DNA from 3 places in the Microbispora sp. NPDC088329 genome. Region 3 is predicted to be linked to each of the others. Evidence: predicted binding sites of a transcription regulator. Region 3 holds the regulator's gene; each other region holds the start of a gene.
What was found. The regulator HrcA, encoded in region 3, represses chaperone genes, less so after heat shock. The targets are predictions, from matches to a motif close to TTGGCACTCTCNNNNNGAGAGTGCCAA.

Region 1 (4,661 bases), on a different contig from region 3:
GAGATCCTCGACTTCGCCGCGCGGCTGCTGCCCTCCGTCGCGCCCGAGCTCGCCCCGCCGCGCTCGCTGCGCCCCGGCGCCGGCTCCCTGTCCGTACGCCGCGAGGCCGACGTCGCCGCCGCCCTCCCCGAGGCCGTGCGGCAGGCCCTCGCGCAGGAGGGCTCCATCGGGGTCATCGCGGCGGACTTCGCCCTCCCCGCGCTGTCGGCGGCCCTGGAGGCCGCGGCGGTGCCGCACACGGTGCTCGGCCCGGACTCGACGGGCGACGACCGGGTGCTGCTGATACCGGCGACGCTCGCCAAGGGTCTCGAGTACGACCACGTGATCGTCGCCGAGCCGGCCGCGATCGCGGAGGCCGAGGAGCGCGGCCTCGCCCGCCTCTACGTGGTTCTCACCCGGGCCGTGACCTCCCTGGCCATCCTGCACAGCCGCGAGCTGCCCGAGGAGCTGCGATGAACGCACCGGACGTACGAATCCGCAACGGCGTCTCCGAGGACGTCGAGACCGTCCTGCGGTTCTGGCGTGAGGCCGCCGAGAACACCGACAGGCACGACGACGCCGGCAAGGTCGTGGCTCTGATCGAGCGCGATCCCGAGGCGCTGCTGATCGCCGAGATCGACGGCCGCATGGTCGGCACGCTCATCGCCGGATGGGACGGCTGGCGGGCCCACCTCTACCGGCTCGCCGTGGACCCCGCCCACCGGCGCATGGGCATCGGTTCACGGTTGATCGAAGCCGCGGAGGAGCGGTTCCGGGCGTTCGGCGCGTTCCGCGCGGACGCGATGGTCCTGCACGACAACGCCCTGGCGCACCACGCCTGGACGGCGGCGGGATACGCGATGCAGACCGACTGCGCCCGCTGGGTCAGGCGCCTCACCTGAGCCTGGGGCGAAAACGGGAAAGGGCGGCTCCCCCGAGGGGGAACCGCCCTTCCGCTGAGACGAAGCAGGCAGATGGATCAGAAGTCCATGTCGCCGCCGCCGGGCATGGCGGGGGCCTTCTCCTTCTCGGGCTTCTCGGCGATGACGGCCTCGGTGGTCAGGAACAGCGCCGCGATGGACGCCGCGTTCTGCAGCGCCGAGCGGGTGACCTTGGCCGGGTCGATGATGCCGGACTCGAACATGTTGACGTACTCGCCGGTCGCGGCGTTGAGGCCCTCACCAGCCGGGAGGTTGCGGACCTTCTCCACCACGACGCCGCCCTCGAGGCCGGCGTTGACGGCGATCTGCTTCAGCGGCTCCTCGAGGGCCTTGCGGACGATGGCGGCACCGGTGGCCTCGTCGCCGTTGACCTCGAGCTTGTCGAACGCGTTGGCGCCGGCCTGCAGCAGGGCCACGCCACCGCCGGGGACGATGCCCTCCTCGACCGCGGCCTTGGCGTTGCGGACGGCGTCCTCGATGCGGTGCTTGCGCTCCTTGAGCTCGACCTCGGTGGCCGCGCCGGCCTTGATGACGGCGACGCCGCCGGCCAGCTTGGCGAGGCGCTCCTGGAGCTTCTCGCGGTCGTAGTCGGAGTCGGTGCGCTCGATCTCGGCGCGGATCTCGTTGACCCGGCCGGCGATCTGCTCGGCGTCACCGGCGCCGTCGACGATCGTGGTCTCGTCCTTGGTGATGACGACCTTGCGGGCGCGGCCGAGCAGGTCGAGAGTGGCGTTCTCGAGCTTGAGGCCGACCTCCTCGGAGATGACCTGGCCACCGGTGAGGGTGGCGATGTCGCCCAGCATGGCCTTACGGCGGTCGCCGAAGCCCGGAGCCTTGACGGCCACGGACTTGAACAGGCCGCGGATCTTGTTGACGACCAGGGTGGCCAGGGCCTCACCCTCGACGTCCTCGGCGATGATGACCAGCGGCTTTCCGGACTGCACGACCTTGTCGAGCAGCGGCAGCAGGTCCTTGTTCGCCGAGACCTTGGAGTTGACGATCAGGATGTAGGGGTCCTCGAAGACCGCCTCCATGCGCTCCGGGTCGGTCACGAAGTAGCCGGACACGTAGCCCTTGTCGAAGCGCATGCCCTCGGTGAGCTCGAGCTCCAGGCCGAAGGTGTTGCTCTCCTCGACGGTGATGACGCCTTCCTTGCCCACCTTGTCCATCGCCTCGGCGATGAGGGCGCCGATCTCGGTGTCGGCGGCGGAGATGGAGGCGGTGGAGGCGATCTGCTCCTTGGTCTCCACGTCCTTGGCGAGCTTCGACAGCTCCTCGCTGACGCGCTCGACCGCGGCCTCGATGCCCTTCTTCAGCGCCATCGGGTTGGCGCCGGCGGCCACGTTGCGCAGACCCTCGCGTACCAGCGCCTGGGCGAGCACGGTAGCCGTCGTGGTGCCGTCACCGGCGACGTCGTCGGTCTTCTTGGCGACTTCCTTGACGAGCTCGGCGCCGATCTTCTCCCACGGGTCCTCGAGCTCGATCTCCTTGGCGATCGAGACACCGTCGTTGGTGATCGTGGGGGCGCCCCACTTCTTCTCCAGCACGACGTTGCGGCCCTTGGGGCCGAGGGTCACCTTCACGGCGTCGGCGAGCTGGTTCATACCGCGCTCGAGACCGCGCCGGGCGTCCTCGTCAAACGCGATCATCTTGGCAGCCATTAGGCTAGACCTCCCAGTAGCAGGGTGTCTTCAACGGACCGAGCCGACGCCCGCGACGGCTTGGACCCGCTATCCCTGCGCGGGCCCCATCGCCCCGATCCCGGTTGTTGTCACTCTCGACCTCAGAGTGCCAAACAAGTATTTAGCACTCTCCCCCTGAGAGTGCAAGCGGAAGCCACTCTGACCAGCTTGGACGGTATGTCCAGAACAGCCCAGCAGGCCGCACCGAGCGAGCCGTCGGGGCGCGCCGCCGGTCTGGACTGAGGAGCTGCGCGGGAGCGAAGCGACCAAGCAGCGACGAGGGCCGCGTCCCCGGCGCGCCTCCGCCGGAAGTGAGCGCCCCGACGAGCGAAGCGGGGAACACCGAGCGAGCCGTCGGGGCGCGCCGGCGTCTGGACTGAGGAACGCGCGCAGCGAGGAACGAGCGAGCACGTGACGAGGGAAGACGCTGGGAGTGAGCGCCCCGACGAGCGAAGCGGGGAACACCGAGCGAGCCGTCGGGGCGCGCCGGCGTCTGGACTGAGGAGCTGCGCGGGAGCGAAGCGACCAAGCAGCGACGAGGGAAGACGGCGGGTGTGAGCGACCCGGCGAGCGAAGCGGGAAATACAGCGGAAGGCCCGGCTCGCGGGGGCCGCGAGCCGGGCCTTTCGATGGTCGTTGACGGGATCAGACGGCCCGAACGGCCTCCGCCTGTGGGCCCTTCTGACCCTGCGTGATGTCGAACTCAACCCGCTGACCCTGCTCGAGGGCCTTGTAGCCGTCCATCATGATTGCCGAGTAATGGACGAACACATCCTTCCCACCGTCTACCGCGATGAAGCCATAGCCCTTGTCCGCGTTAAACCATTTGACGGTGCCCTGCGCCACTTCCGACTCCTCTTGCTGGGCTGGGGACCACACCCAAGAAGCCCCCGGTTTCGTCGATCGTCCTCGACCATACCCGCGTCAAGGCGTAGGACAACAGAGTCAATCCGCAAACTACTACTTGGCGTTCGCTCAAAGCGGTACCGAAGAATATTCACTTTACCGGTGAATAGTTGAGAGCTGCACCTTTTGTCATAGCACCGTATGACTTCTTCACGGTAGAAGTGCACTTCAGGTGCTCAGCCCCGGTGCGGCGGCTCAGCCTCCGGCGACGGCGGGGATGACCGAAATCTGCACCCCGTCCGGGGTGGCGGTGTCGAGGCCGTCAACAAATCGGACGTCCTCTTCCCCAACGTAGACGTTGACAAAACGCCGAATCTTGCCCGTCTCGTCCAGGATGCGCCCGCCGATGCCGGGGTAGTCCGCGTCCAGCTTCTGCAGGACCTCGCGGAGCGTTCCCCCCTCTCCGCTCACCTCCGCGGCTCCGTTGGTGTACGTCCGGAGAATCGTCGGAATCCGTACGGAAACGCTCATTGTTCGCTCGCTTTCGTTGCTGCCGATGGGCCTTGTGAAACGCTTTCAGTTGGCGAATGCCGCACGGAACGCGTCGAGAGAGGGGCGGATGACGGCCGTGGGACGGGCGTGCTCGGCCACCGCGTCGAGCGTCTTGAGCCCGTCGCCGGTGTTCAGCACCACGGTCTCGGCGTCGGGGTCGAGGCGGCCCTCGCGCACCAGCTTGCGCAGCACGCCGACCGTGACGCCGCCCGCCGTCTCGGCGAAGACGCCCTCGGTCCTGGCCAGCAGGCGGATCGCCTCCACCACCTCCTGGTCGTTCACGTCCTCCACCGCGCCACCGGTCCGCCGGGCGATGTCGAGCACGTACGGCCCGTCCGCCGGGTTGCCGATCGCCAGGGACTTGGCGATGGTGTCGGGCCGCACCGGCTGCACCACGTCCTGCCCGGCCTTGAAGGCCCGGGAGACCGGCGAGCAGCCCTCGGCCTGGGCGCCGAAGATGCGGTAGGGCCGCTCCTCGACCAGCCCCAGCTTGATCAGCTCACGGAAGCCCTTGTCGATCTTGGTGAGCTGTGAGCCCGAGGCCACCGGGATGACGATCTGGTCGGGCAGCCGCCAGCCGAGCTGTTCGGCGATCTCGTACGCCAGCGTCTTGGAGCCCTCGGCGTAGTAAGGCCGGAGGTTGACGTTGACGAAGCCCCAC
Region 2 (4,661 bases), on a different contig from region 3:
AACGAGAGATATACGCCTGATGGCTTGACAGGGAAAAAGAAGTATGCCAATCAGATGCCCTTTGCCCGCGGCTCCGCTTCGCGTGCCGGCGCCCTCTCCCGGAAAGCGGAGCGCCCCGCGGTCCACCCTTGCGGGCGGGCGCGGGGCGCGGGGTACTGCGGGACGAGCGGCCGGCGGCCGCCACCCGGTCTCGATCAGTGGCCGTGACCGTGTCCGTGGCCGTGACCGCCGTTGGCGGCCGGAGCCTCCTCCTCGGGCTTGTCCACGACGAGGGCCTCGGTGGTGAGCAGCATGCCGGCGATGGACGCGGCGTTCTGCACGGCCGAGCGGGTCACCTTGACGGGGTCGATGACGCCCTGGGCCACCAGGTCGCCGTACTCACCGGTGGCGGCGTTGAGGCCCTCACCCGCGTTCATGGCGGCGATCTTGGTGGTGACGACGTAGCCCTCCATGCCCGCGTTCTCGGCGATCCAGCGGGCGGGCTCGACCAGCGCCTTGCGGACGATCGAGACGCCGGTGGCCTCGTCGCCGGTCAGGCCCAGGTCGTCGAGCTCCTTGGACACGTGCACGAGCGCGGAGCCACCGCCGGAGACGATGCCCTCCTCGATCGCGGCGCGGGTCGCGGAGATCGCGTCCTCGAGGCGGTGCTTCTTCTCCTTCAGCTCCACCTCGGTCGCGGCGCCGACGCGCAGCACGCACACACCGCCGGACAGCTTCGCGAGACGCTCCTGGAGCTTCTCGCGGTCCCAGTCGGAGTCGGACTGCTCGATCGCCACCTTGATCTCGCGGACGCGGTCCTCGATCGCCTGGGCGTCGCCGGCGCCGTCCACGATGGTGGTGGTGTCCTTGTTGACCACGACGCGGCGGGCCGTGCCGAGCACCTCGAGGCCGACATGCTCCAGCTTGAGGCCGATCTCCTCGCTGACGACCTGGCCGCCGGTGAGGATCGCGATGTCCTGCAGCATGGCCTTGCGGCGGTCACCGAAGCCGGGCGCCTTGACGGCGACGGAGGTGAACGTGCCGCGGATCTTGTTGGTCACCAGGACGGCCAGGGCCTCGCCCTCGACGTCCTCGGCGATGACCAGCAGCTGGCGCTTGCTCTGGGCGATCTTCTCCAGCAGCGGCAGGAAGTCCGCGATGGAAGCGATCTTGCCCTGCGTGATGAGGATGTAGGGGTCCTCGAGGACCGCCTCCATGCGCTCGGAGTCGGTCACCATGTAGTGCGACAGGTAGCCCTTGTCGAACTGGAGGCCCTCGGTGAACTCCAGCTCCAGGCCCATCGCGTTGGACTCCTCGACGGTGATGACACCGTCCTTGCCCACCTTGTCGAACGCCTCGGCGATCAGGCCGCCGATCTTCGCGTCCTGCGCGGAGATCGTCGCGACGTTGGCGATCTCCTTCTTGTCCTCGACGTGGCGGGCGCTGCCGAGCAGCCGCTCGCTGACGGCCTGGGCCGCCTTGTCGATGCCGCGCTTGAGTCCCAGCGGCTGCGCGCCGGCCGCGACGTTGCGCAGGCCCTCGCGGACCATGGCCTGGGCCAGAACGGTCGCGGTGGTGGTGCCGTCACCCGCGATGTCGTTGGTCTTGGTCGCCACTTCCTTGGCGAGCTGGGCGCCCAGGTTCTCGTACGGCTTGTCCAGCTCGACCTCGCGAGCGATGGTCACACCGTCGTTCGTGATCGTCGGGGCACCGAACTTCTTGTCGATGACGACGTTGCGGCCGCGCGGGCCGAGGGTCACCTTGACAGCGTCGGCGAGAGCGTTGACACCACGCTCGAGAGCGCGCCGCGCGTCCTCTTCGAACTCCAGGATCTTCGGCATTCAGGTCTCCTTGTGAGCGCGCGGAGCCCCGGGCGCGTGTCCCGGGGCTCCACTGGCCGACGCGGCCTACTTCTCGATGATGGCGAGCACGTCGCGGGCCGAGAGCACCAGGTACTCCTCGCCGCCGTACTTGACCTCGGTGCCGCCGTACTTGCTGTAGAGGACGACGTCGCCCTCCTTGACGTCGAGCGGAATGCGCTTCTCGCCGTCCTCGTCCCAGTTGCCCGGACCCACAGCGAGGACGCGGCCCTCCTGCGGCTTCTCCTTGGCGGTGTCCGGGATGACCAGGCCGGAGGCGGTGGTCTGCTCGGCCTCAAGCGGCTGGACCACGATGCGGTCGCCAAGCGGCTTAACGGGAACCTTGGTGGCGGTCGTCACGATCGGACCTCCCCTTCAGATTGCGATGAATGAGCTGAAGAGGCGACCAGCGGCCTGCCGTCGCGGGTGTCAGACCTGTCTCGTCGCTATTGGCACTCTCGATGGGAGAGTGCCAACACGAAACAGTATGCAAGTGGCGCGTGACAGTCAACACGAACCGGCATCGCAGGTCAGACGCGGGAGGCGTACGACCCGGAGCGGACGTCGTCGACGATGCCGGGGCGGCTCGGCTCCCAGCCGAGCACCTTCCTGGCGAGGTCGCCGCTCACCACCTGACTCAGGGCCAGACCCTCGGCGAACGGACGGCCGAGCACCTCGCTCGCCTCGTCGATCGGCCAGGGCACGGCCCTGCCCGTGCGGCCCGCCGCCGCGGCCGCGTCCGCGACGCTCACCGCCTCCTCGGCGACGGCGTGGAAGAGGCTCCCCGGACCGGCCTTCTCGATCGCGAGCACGAGCAGGTCCGCCAGGTCGTCGACGTGCACGGTCGCCCAGGTCGGCACCGGGCCGCCCGCGTGGACGTACCGGCCGTCCTCCCCCTCGGGGGAGGCGAGCAGCGTGGGGATTCCCGCGCCCCGGCCGTACACGATGCCGGGCCTGACGACGACGCCGCCGGCGTCCAGCACGAGCCTCTCCAGGCGCGGCCGGTAGCGGGAGGCGAGGATGGGGTCCAGCGGGGCGTCCTCGTCCGCCGCCTCGGTGGTGGCGCCGAGCACCCAGACGCCACTGGTGTAGACGAGCCGCGCTCCGCCGCCGGCCAGCGCCTCGATCGCCGCGACGTCCACCGCCTCGTCCCCGACGGGGTTGGCGGCGTGCACGACGACGTCGATGTCCGGCGTCACCGCCGCGCGGAGCGTCCCGGGTTCGTGGATGTCGCCGTGGCGCACCTCTCCGGGTACCGCGGTCTCGCGGGCCTTCGGACGGACGAGCGCGACGACCTCGTGGCCGCGTTCGGTGAGGCGCTCCGCCAGCACCGAGCCGATGTACCCCGTCGCGCCGAGCACCAGCACCTTCATTTTTCCACCTCGAACACTTTGATGTTTTACTGTTCGACGTAGACGGTAACGTATGCCCGGCCAAAACTTCAACGTCGAAGTGTCGGTTACGATGGCGGGTGGAGGAGGAGCGGCGGAGAACCCAGGCCGCACGCGCTATGAACGACACCCTCGCGAACGACACCGCCGGCGGGGACGCCGCCGGCTCGGACATCACCGGTACGAACCCCACCGGCACGGGCACCACGCGCACGGGCACCGCCGGCGACGACGCCGTCGACCAGATACTCGGCCAGTGGGCCCGGGCGCGTCCGGACGTGGACTGCTCGGCGATGGGGGTGGCGGGGCGGATCTCCCGTGCGTCCCGGCTGCTGGAAAAGGGCATCAAGGAGTATTTCTCCGGACACGACCTGGAACCGTGGGAGTTCGACGTGCTCGCGACTCTCTTCCGGTCCAATCCCGATCATCGGCTCTGCATGAGCGAACTCGCCACGGCCGCGATGGTCAGCTCGGCTGCGCTCACCAACCGGGTGGACCGCCTCGTCGCCAAGAGGCTGGTGCACCGGGAGGTCTCGCCCTCCAACCGCCGCATGGTCCTGATCACCCTCACCGACGAGGGGCGGACGGTGGTCGACGCGCTGCTGGAGGGTCATGTGGCCAACGAGGAGCGGCTGCTGTCCGGCCTCACCGACGACGACCGGGCACAGCTGTCCGGACTGCTCTGCAAGCTGCTCACCTCCCTCGGCGACGTCCGCTCCCGCTGACCGAGGGACACGGCCCGCGTGACGCCCTCGCGCGGCCTTCCCGCTCCCGTCGCGCTCCCCGGCCCACAGCCGGAGCACTACGGACGAATCCGATAGCGTCGCGGGCGTGGACCTGGACGCCTTCCGCACGCTGCTCACGCCCGCCGGGCACGGGGCCCTGGACGAGGCCGTGAAGATACTCGCCGACGGCGCTGATCCGGTGGCCGCCGCGAGCGCGCTGCGCCGGAGCCACCCGGCGGACCTGGCGGCGGCGGCGCTCACCCAGGCGTCGCTGCGGCGGCGGGCCGAGGCCAAGTTCGGCCCCGACGCCGCCGTCATGTACTTCACCCCGCACGGACTGGAGCAGGCCACGCGCCCCGAGGTCGCCGCACACCGCGCCGCCAGAATCCAGGCCGCCAGAATCCAGGCCGCCAGAATCCGCGCCGCCGGAGAGGCCGCCGCGAAGGCCGCCGGGGAGGCCGCCGGGGAGTCGGAGGGCGGCCCGGCCGTGCTGGACGTCTGTTGCGGAATCGGCGGCGATCTCCTCGCCCTCGCGAGGGCGGGCTGCTCCGTGAACGCCGTGGATCTCGACCCGCTGACCGTGGAGATCGCCCGCGCCAACGTGGCGGCGCTCGGCCTGTCGTCCACGGTCGAGGTCCGCACGGGCGACGCCGCGCTGGCCGACCCGGGCGGGTACGACCTGCTGTTCGCCGACCCCGCCAGGAGAG
Region 3 (4,661 bases):
CTCCAGCGTCACGGCCTCCTTGTCGCAGGCCACCACGGCGCCGCAGAAGCGGCCCTCGGCGTCCTCGACCACGAGGTCGGGCTCGGCCGGGACCTCGGGGATCCGCCCCCGCCGTGGCCGCCGCCAGTCTCCGGAAAGCACGTCCCGCCCGTACATGCGGGGAACGCTAGCAAATCACGCCATGCGGCGGCGGGCTCCGGAACGGCGCACCAGCACGACGATCGTCACGATCACCGCGGCCAGGAATCCGACGACGGGCAGCGCCAGCAGCGCGAGCGCACCGCCCACCAGTTTGCCGATGTCGCCGGTGAGCTGCTTGCCGACGCCGAACCTCACCCCGTCGCCGTCGCAGGCGACCTGGTAAGTGCCCGCCTGCGGGACGTCGGCCTCGAACAAAAGCTCCCAGGTGGTGCCGTTCAGCGCGACCGTCTGCGAGGCGGCCGGCCGGGTCAGCCGTAGCCGCGGGTCGGCGCCGTCGCCGAGCCGGCAGCTGACGTCGGTGGGCTGGTCGACCGCCGCGTAGATGGCGGGCTTGTCCGCGGGGTCGAGCGCGACGCTCACCGCCTCCCCGCCGGAGAAGGTCGTGGTGGGCGCGATGTCGCCGATCGTGGAGAACAGGCCGCCGGCGAAACCGCCCACCCCCGCCACCAGCAGGACGAGGAAGAGCGCCCAGGAGAGAAAGACCCACAGCAGGCGGGGCCGGATGGGCCGGGAGCCGCCGTACGGCGGGGGAACGGGGTGCGGCATCCGCAGGGTCGCGCCGGGCGGCGCGGCGGGCGCGGGGCGGGGGACCCGCATGGTGACGTCGGCCGGAGCGGGGTTCTGATTCTCGTACATGAAGTGAAGAATCGACCATGCCACTTGCCGTCGATTTGCAGCCCGCTTGTCCCGGTGCCCTGCGCTGTCCCGGTGCCCTGCGCTGTCCCGGTGCCCTGCGCTGTCTTGGCACCCACTGCGTTATCGCACCACGTGGGGTGGTAGCCGTACACTTGGCACTCGGGAACACAGAGTGCCAGAGTCGGTGTTTCCAGGCACAGGGAGGTGACACATTGCTCGACGACCGCAAGCTCGCCGTTCTGCGCGCCATCGTCGAGGACTACGTGTCCACCAACGAGCCGGTGGGGTCCAAGGCCCTGGCGGACAGGCACAATCTTGGCGTCTCCCCGGCGACGATCCGCAACGACATGGCGGCGCTGGAGGAGCAGGGATACATCACCCAGCCGCACACCAGTGCCGGCAGGGTGCCGACCGACAAGGGATACCGCCTGTTCGTCGACCGGCTGTCGCAGATCAAGCCGTTGTCGAGCGCGGAGCGCAGGGCCATCGAGACCTTCCTCGCCGGGGCGGTGGACCTCGACGAGATCGTCATGCGCACGGTGCGGCTGCTCGCGCAGCTGACCCGTCAGGTCGCGGTGGTCCAGTACCCCTCGCTCACCAGGTCGTCGGTACGCCATGTGGAGATCGTCCCGCTCGCGGAGCGCCGGGTCATGCTGGTGCTGATCACGAACACGGGGCGCATCGAGCAGCGGGTGGTCGACCTGCCCGAGGCCGTCGGCGACGACCGCATCGCCAACCTGCGCGCCGTGCTCAACTCGTGCCTGGACGGGTGCGGGCTGTCGCAGGTGCCGGATACCGTGGCCGACATCCCCGAGCGGCTGCCGCCCGAGGACAGGCCGGCGGCGGCCACGATCCTTTCCGTGCTGCTTGAGACGCTCGTGGAGCGGCACGAGGAGAAGATCGCCTTCGCCGGAACGGCCAATCTGGCGGTGGCCGACTTCAGCGCCGGCCTGCGTGGCGTGCTGGAGGCGCTGGAAGAGCAGGTCGTCCTCATCCGCCTGCTGGGCGAAACCGGCGGGCTGTCCGACATCACCGTCCGAATCGGATCCGAGAACCCCTACAGCGGGCTGCGTGGCACCTCCATCGTGGCCGCCGGGTACGGTTCGGGCGACCAAGAATTGGCCCGGCTCGGAGTGCTGGGCCCGACACGAATGGACTATCCGGTGACGATGGGTGCGGTACGCGCGGTGGCGCGGTACGTCGGCCAGATCCTGGCGGGGTCATAAGTGTCCAACGACTACTACGCGACCCTTGGCGTACGGCGCGACGCCAGCCAGGAAGAAATCAAGAAGGCGTATCGCCGTCTTGCCCGTGAGCTGCATCCGGACGTCAATCCCGACCCGGAGACCCAAGAGCGGTTCAAGGAGATCAACCAGGCGTACGAGGTGCTGTCCGACGCGGGCAAGCGCCGCATGTACGACATGGGTGCCGACCCGTTCGGCGGCGCGGGGGCCGGGGCCGGGGCCGCCGGCTTCGGCGCGGGCTTCCCGTTCAGCGACATCATGGACGCCTTCTTCGGCTCGGCGGGCGCGACGCGCGGGCCCCGCTCGCGTGCCCGCCGGGGCCGCAACGCCACCATCCGGGTCGAACTCGACCTGTCGGAGTCGGCCTTCGGCACGACCCGCGAGATCACGGTCGACACGGCCGTGCTCTGTGACGTCTGCCAGGGCTCGGGGGCGGCGTCCGGCACCCACCCCGACACCTGCGACATGTGCCACGGGCGCGGTGAGGTCTCGCAGGTGACCCGTTCGTTCCTCGGACAGGTCATGACCTCCCGTCCCTGCCCCCAGTGCGGCGGGTACGGCAGCGTCATCCGGCACCCCTGCATGGAGTGCTCGGGCGAGGGGCGGGTCAGGACCCGGCGCACGATCAAGGTGAGGATCCCGGCCGGGGTCGAGGACGGCACGCACATCCAGCTCGCCGGCGAGGGCGAGGTCGGCCCCGGCGGCGGCCCCCCCGGAGACCTGTTCCTGGAGATCGTCGAGCGGCCGCACAAGATTTTCGAGCGGCGCGGCGACGACCTGCACTGCACCGTCCACATTCCGATGACCGCCGCCGCGCTCGGCACGTCGCTGACGGTCGAGACCCTCGACGGCGACGAGCAGATCGACGTGCGGCCCGGCACCCAGGCCGGTCAGGTCATCCCCATGTACGGCAAGGGCGTCCAGCGGCTGAACGAGACCGGCAGGGGCGACCTGCTGATCCACGTGAACGTCGAGACACCGGCCAAGCTCGACCCCCAGCAGGAGGAACTGCTGCGCGAGCTGGCGAAGCTGCGCGGGGAGGAGCGGCCGCCCGGCAAGTTCTCCCCGGGCCAGCAGGGCTTCTTCTCCCGCCTGCGAGACGCCTTCAACGGCCGCTGAGCTGATCGGATGACTGTTCCCGTGTTCCTGTCGGACGCGGCCGGGCGGCCGGCGGACACGTTCGTCCTCGACGGGCCGGAGGGGCGGCACGCCGCGGCCGTGCGCCGCCTGCGGCCCGGGGAGCGGATCGACGTGACCGACGGCGCCGGGCGGGTGGCCGAATGCACCGTCTCGACGGCCGGCAAGGACTCGCTGACCGTCGAGGTGCTGCGCCGGTTCGAGGTTCCGCCGCCCCGGCCGAGGCTGGTGGTCGTGCAGGGCCTGCCCAAGGGCGACCGGGGCGAACTCGCGGTCGAGATGATGACCGAGGCCGGGGTGGACGTGATCGTTCCCTGGGCCGCCGCCCGCTGCGTCACACAGTGGAAGGGCGACCGGGCAGCCAAGGCCCTCGCCCGCTGGCGCGGCACCGCCCGCGAGGCGGCCAAGCAGGCCCGGCGTTTCCATCTGCCCGAGGTGACCGAGCAGGCGACGACGGCGGCGGTCGGCTCGCTCGTCTCCGCCGCGGCGCTCGCGGTCGTGCTGCACGAGGAGGCCGCCGAGCCGCTGAGCCGCCTGGCCCTGCCGCAGGAGCCGGGCGACATCGTGATGATCGTGGGCCCGGAGGGCGGCGTCACCGAGGAGGAGATCGCCGCGTTCCGGGCCGCGGGAGCCGTGCCGGCCCTGCTGGGGCCGACGGTGCTGCGCACGTCGACGGCGGGCGTGGCCGCGGCCGCCGTCCTGCTGTCGCGCTGCGGCCGCTGGTGACCGGCCGAGCGCCCGTCAGGAGGCGGGCGACTCGGTCGCCGAGTTGGGTGTGAACGTCTCCGTGGGCGTCGGGGCCTGGGTGGTCGCCGTAGGCGCCGCCGTGGTGGGCCGGGCCGTGGTGGGCCGGGCCGTCGGAGGGCGCGGCGAGGCCGTGGGCGTCACCGCGGGCGGCTGCGTCACCGAGGTCGGCGAGCACGTCGGCGGGAGGGGCGTGTCGGGCTCGATCACCCCGGGTTCGGAGGCCGGCGTGACGCAGGGATCGGACGGCGACGGCGACGGCCGGGTGGTCACGCCCGCCCTGTGCGTCGGGGACGGGGCCGGCCGCGCGCGCGACGGGCTCGGAGCGATGGGCACGACCACCTCGGGCCGGGACGGCGCCACGTTGGGGGGCCGGCTCACGGACGAGGTCGTCGGCTCGTCCTTGTGCTCGTTGCGGACGTCGAGGATGCCGGTCTGCTGCCCCACCTGCTCACGCAGGTCGGGAACGAGGGCGACGACCGCGCCCGCCGTGAGCACGGCACCGGCGGCGGCCGCTCCTATGCGCCACCACAGCAGGCCACGCAGGCCGCGCAGGCCGCGATGGTCGATCCGCCTGCGAATGATCTCGAGTCCATCGGGAGACGGCACGACCGAGTCCGCCTCCGCGCGCAGGGTACGGCGGAGCAACTCGCCGTACTCGTCGTCGGGAGGGAAGGTCATGAGAACTGCTCCAGTGCC

Region 1: groL (chaperonin GroEL) is a predicted target of HrcA. The motif match lies at 2,724-2,750, and genes of this name have one in related genera.
Region 2: groES (co-chaperone GroES) is a predicted target of HrcA. The motif match lies at 2,288-2,314, and genes of this name have one in related genera.

The regions. Positions count from the first base shown of each region.
Region 1 covers NZ_JBFBIP010000013.1:25,217-29,877, reverse strand. The annotation lists gene AB0O28_RS23410 (AAA family ATPase) at 1-456, shown strand, start outside; gene AB0O28_RS23405 (GNAT family N-acetyltransferase) at 453-881, shown strand; gene groL (chaperonin GroEL) at 959-2,581, opposite strand; gene AB0O28_RS23395 (cold-shock protein) at 3,248-3,448, opposite strand; gene AB0O28_RS23390 (MoaD/ThiS family protein) at 3,704-3,979, opposite strand; gene thrC (threonine synthase) at 4,025-4,661, opposite strand, start outside.
Region 2 covers NZ_JBFBIP010000005.1:56,998-61,658, reverse strand. The annotation lists gene groL (chaperonin GroEL) at 195-1,820, opposite strand; gene groES (co-chaperone GroES) at 1,887-2,201, opposite strand; gene AB0O28_RS12440 (NAD-dependent epimerase/dehydratase family protein) at 2,369-3,211, opposite strand; gene AB0O28_RS12435 (MarR family transcriptional regulator) at 3,349-3,954, shown strand; gene AB0O28_RS12430 (class I SAM-dependent methyltransferase) at 4,061-4,661, shown strand, end outside.
Region 3 covers NZ_JBFBIP010000024.1:40,789-45,449, reverse strand. The annotation lists gene AB0O28_RS32910 (DUF3097 domain-containing protein) at 1-156, opposite strand, end outside; gene AB0O28_RS32905 (hypothetical protein) at 175-837, opposite strand; gene hrcA (heat-inducible transcriptional repressor HrcA) at 1,050-2,063, shown strand; gene dnaJ (molecular chaperone DnaJ) at 2,064-3,200, shown strand; gene AB0O28_RS32890 (16S rRNA (uracil(1498)-N(3))-methyltransferase) at 3,210-3,944, shown strand; gene AB0O28_RS32885 (hypothetical protein) at 3,960-4,643, opposite strand; gene AB0O28_RS32880 (SigE family RNA polymerase sigma factor) at 4,640-4,661, opposite strand, start outside.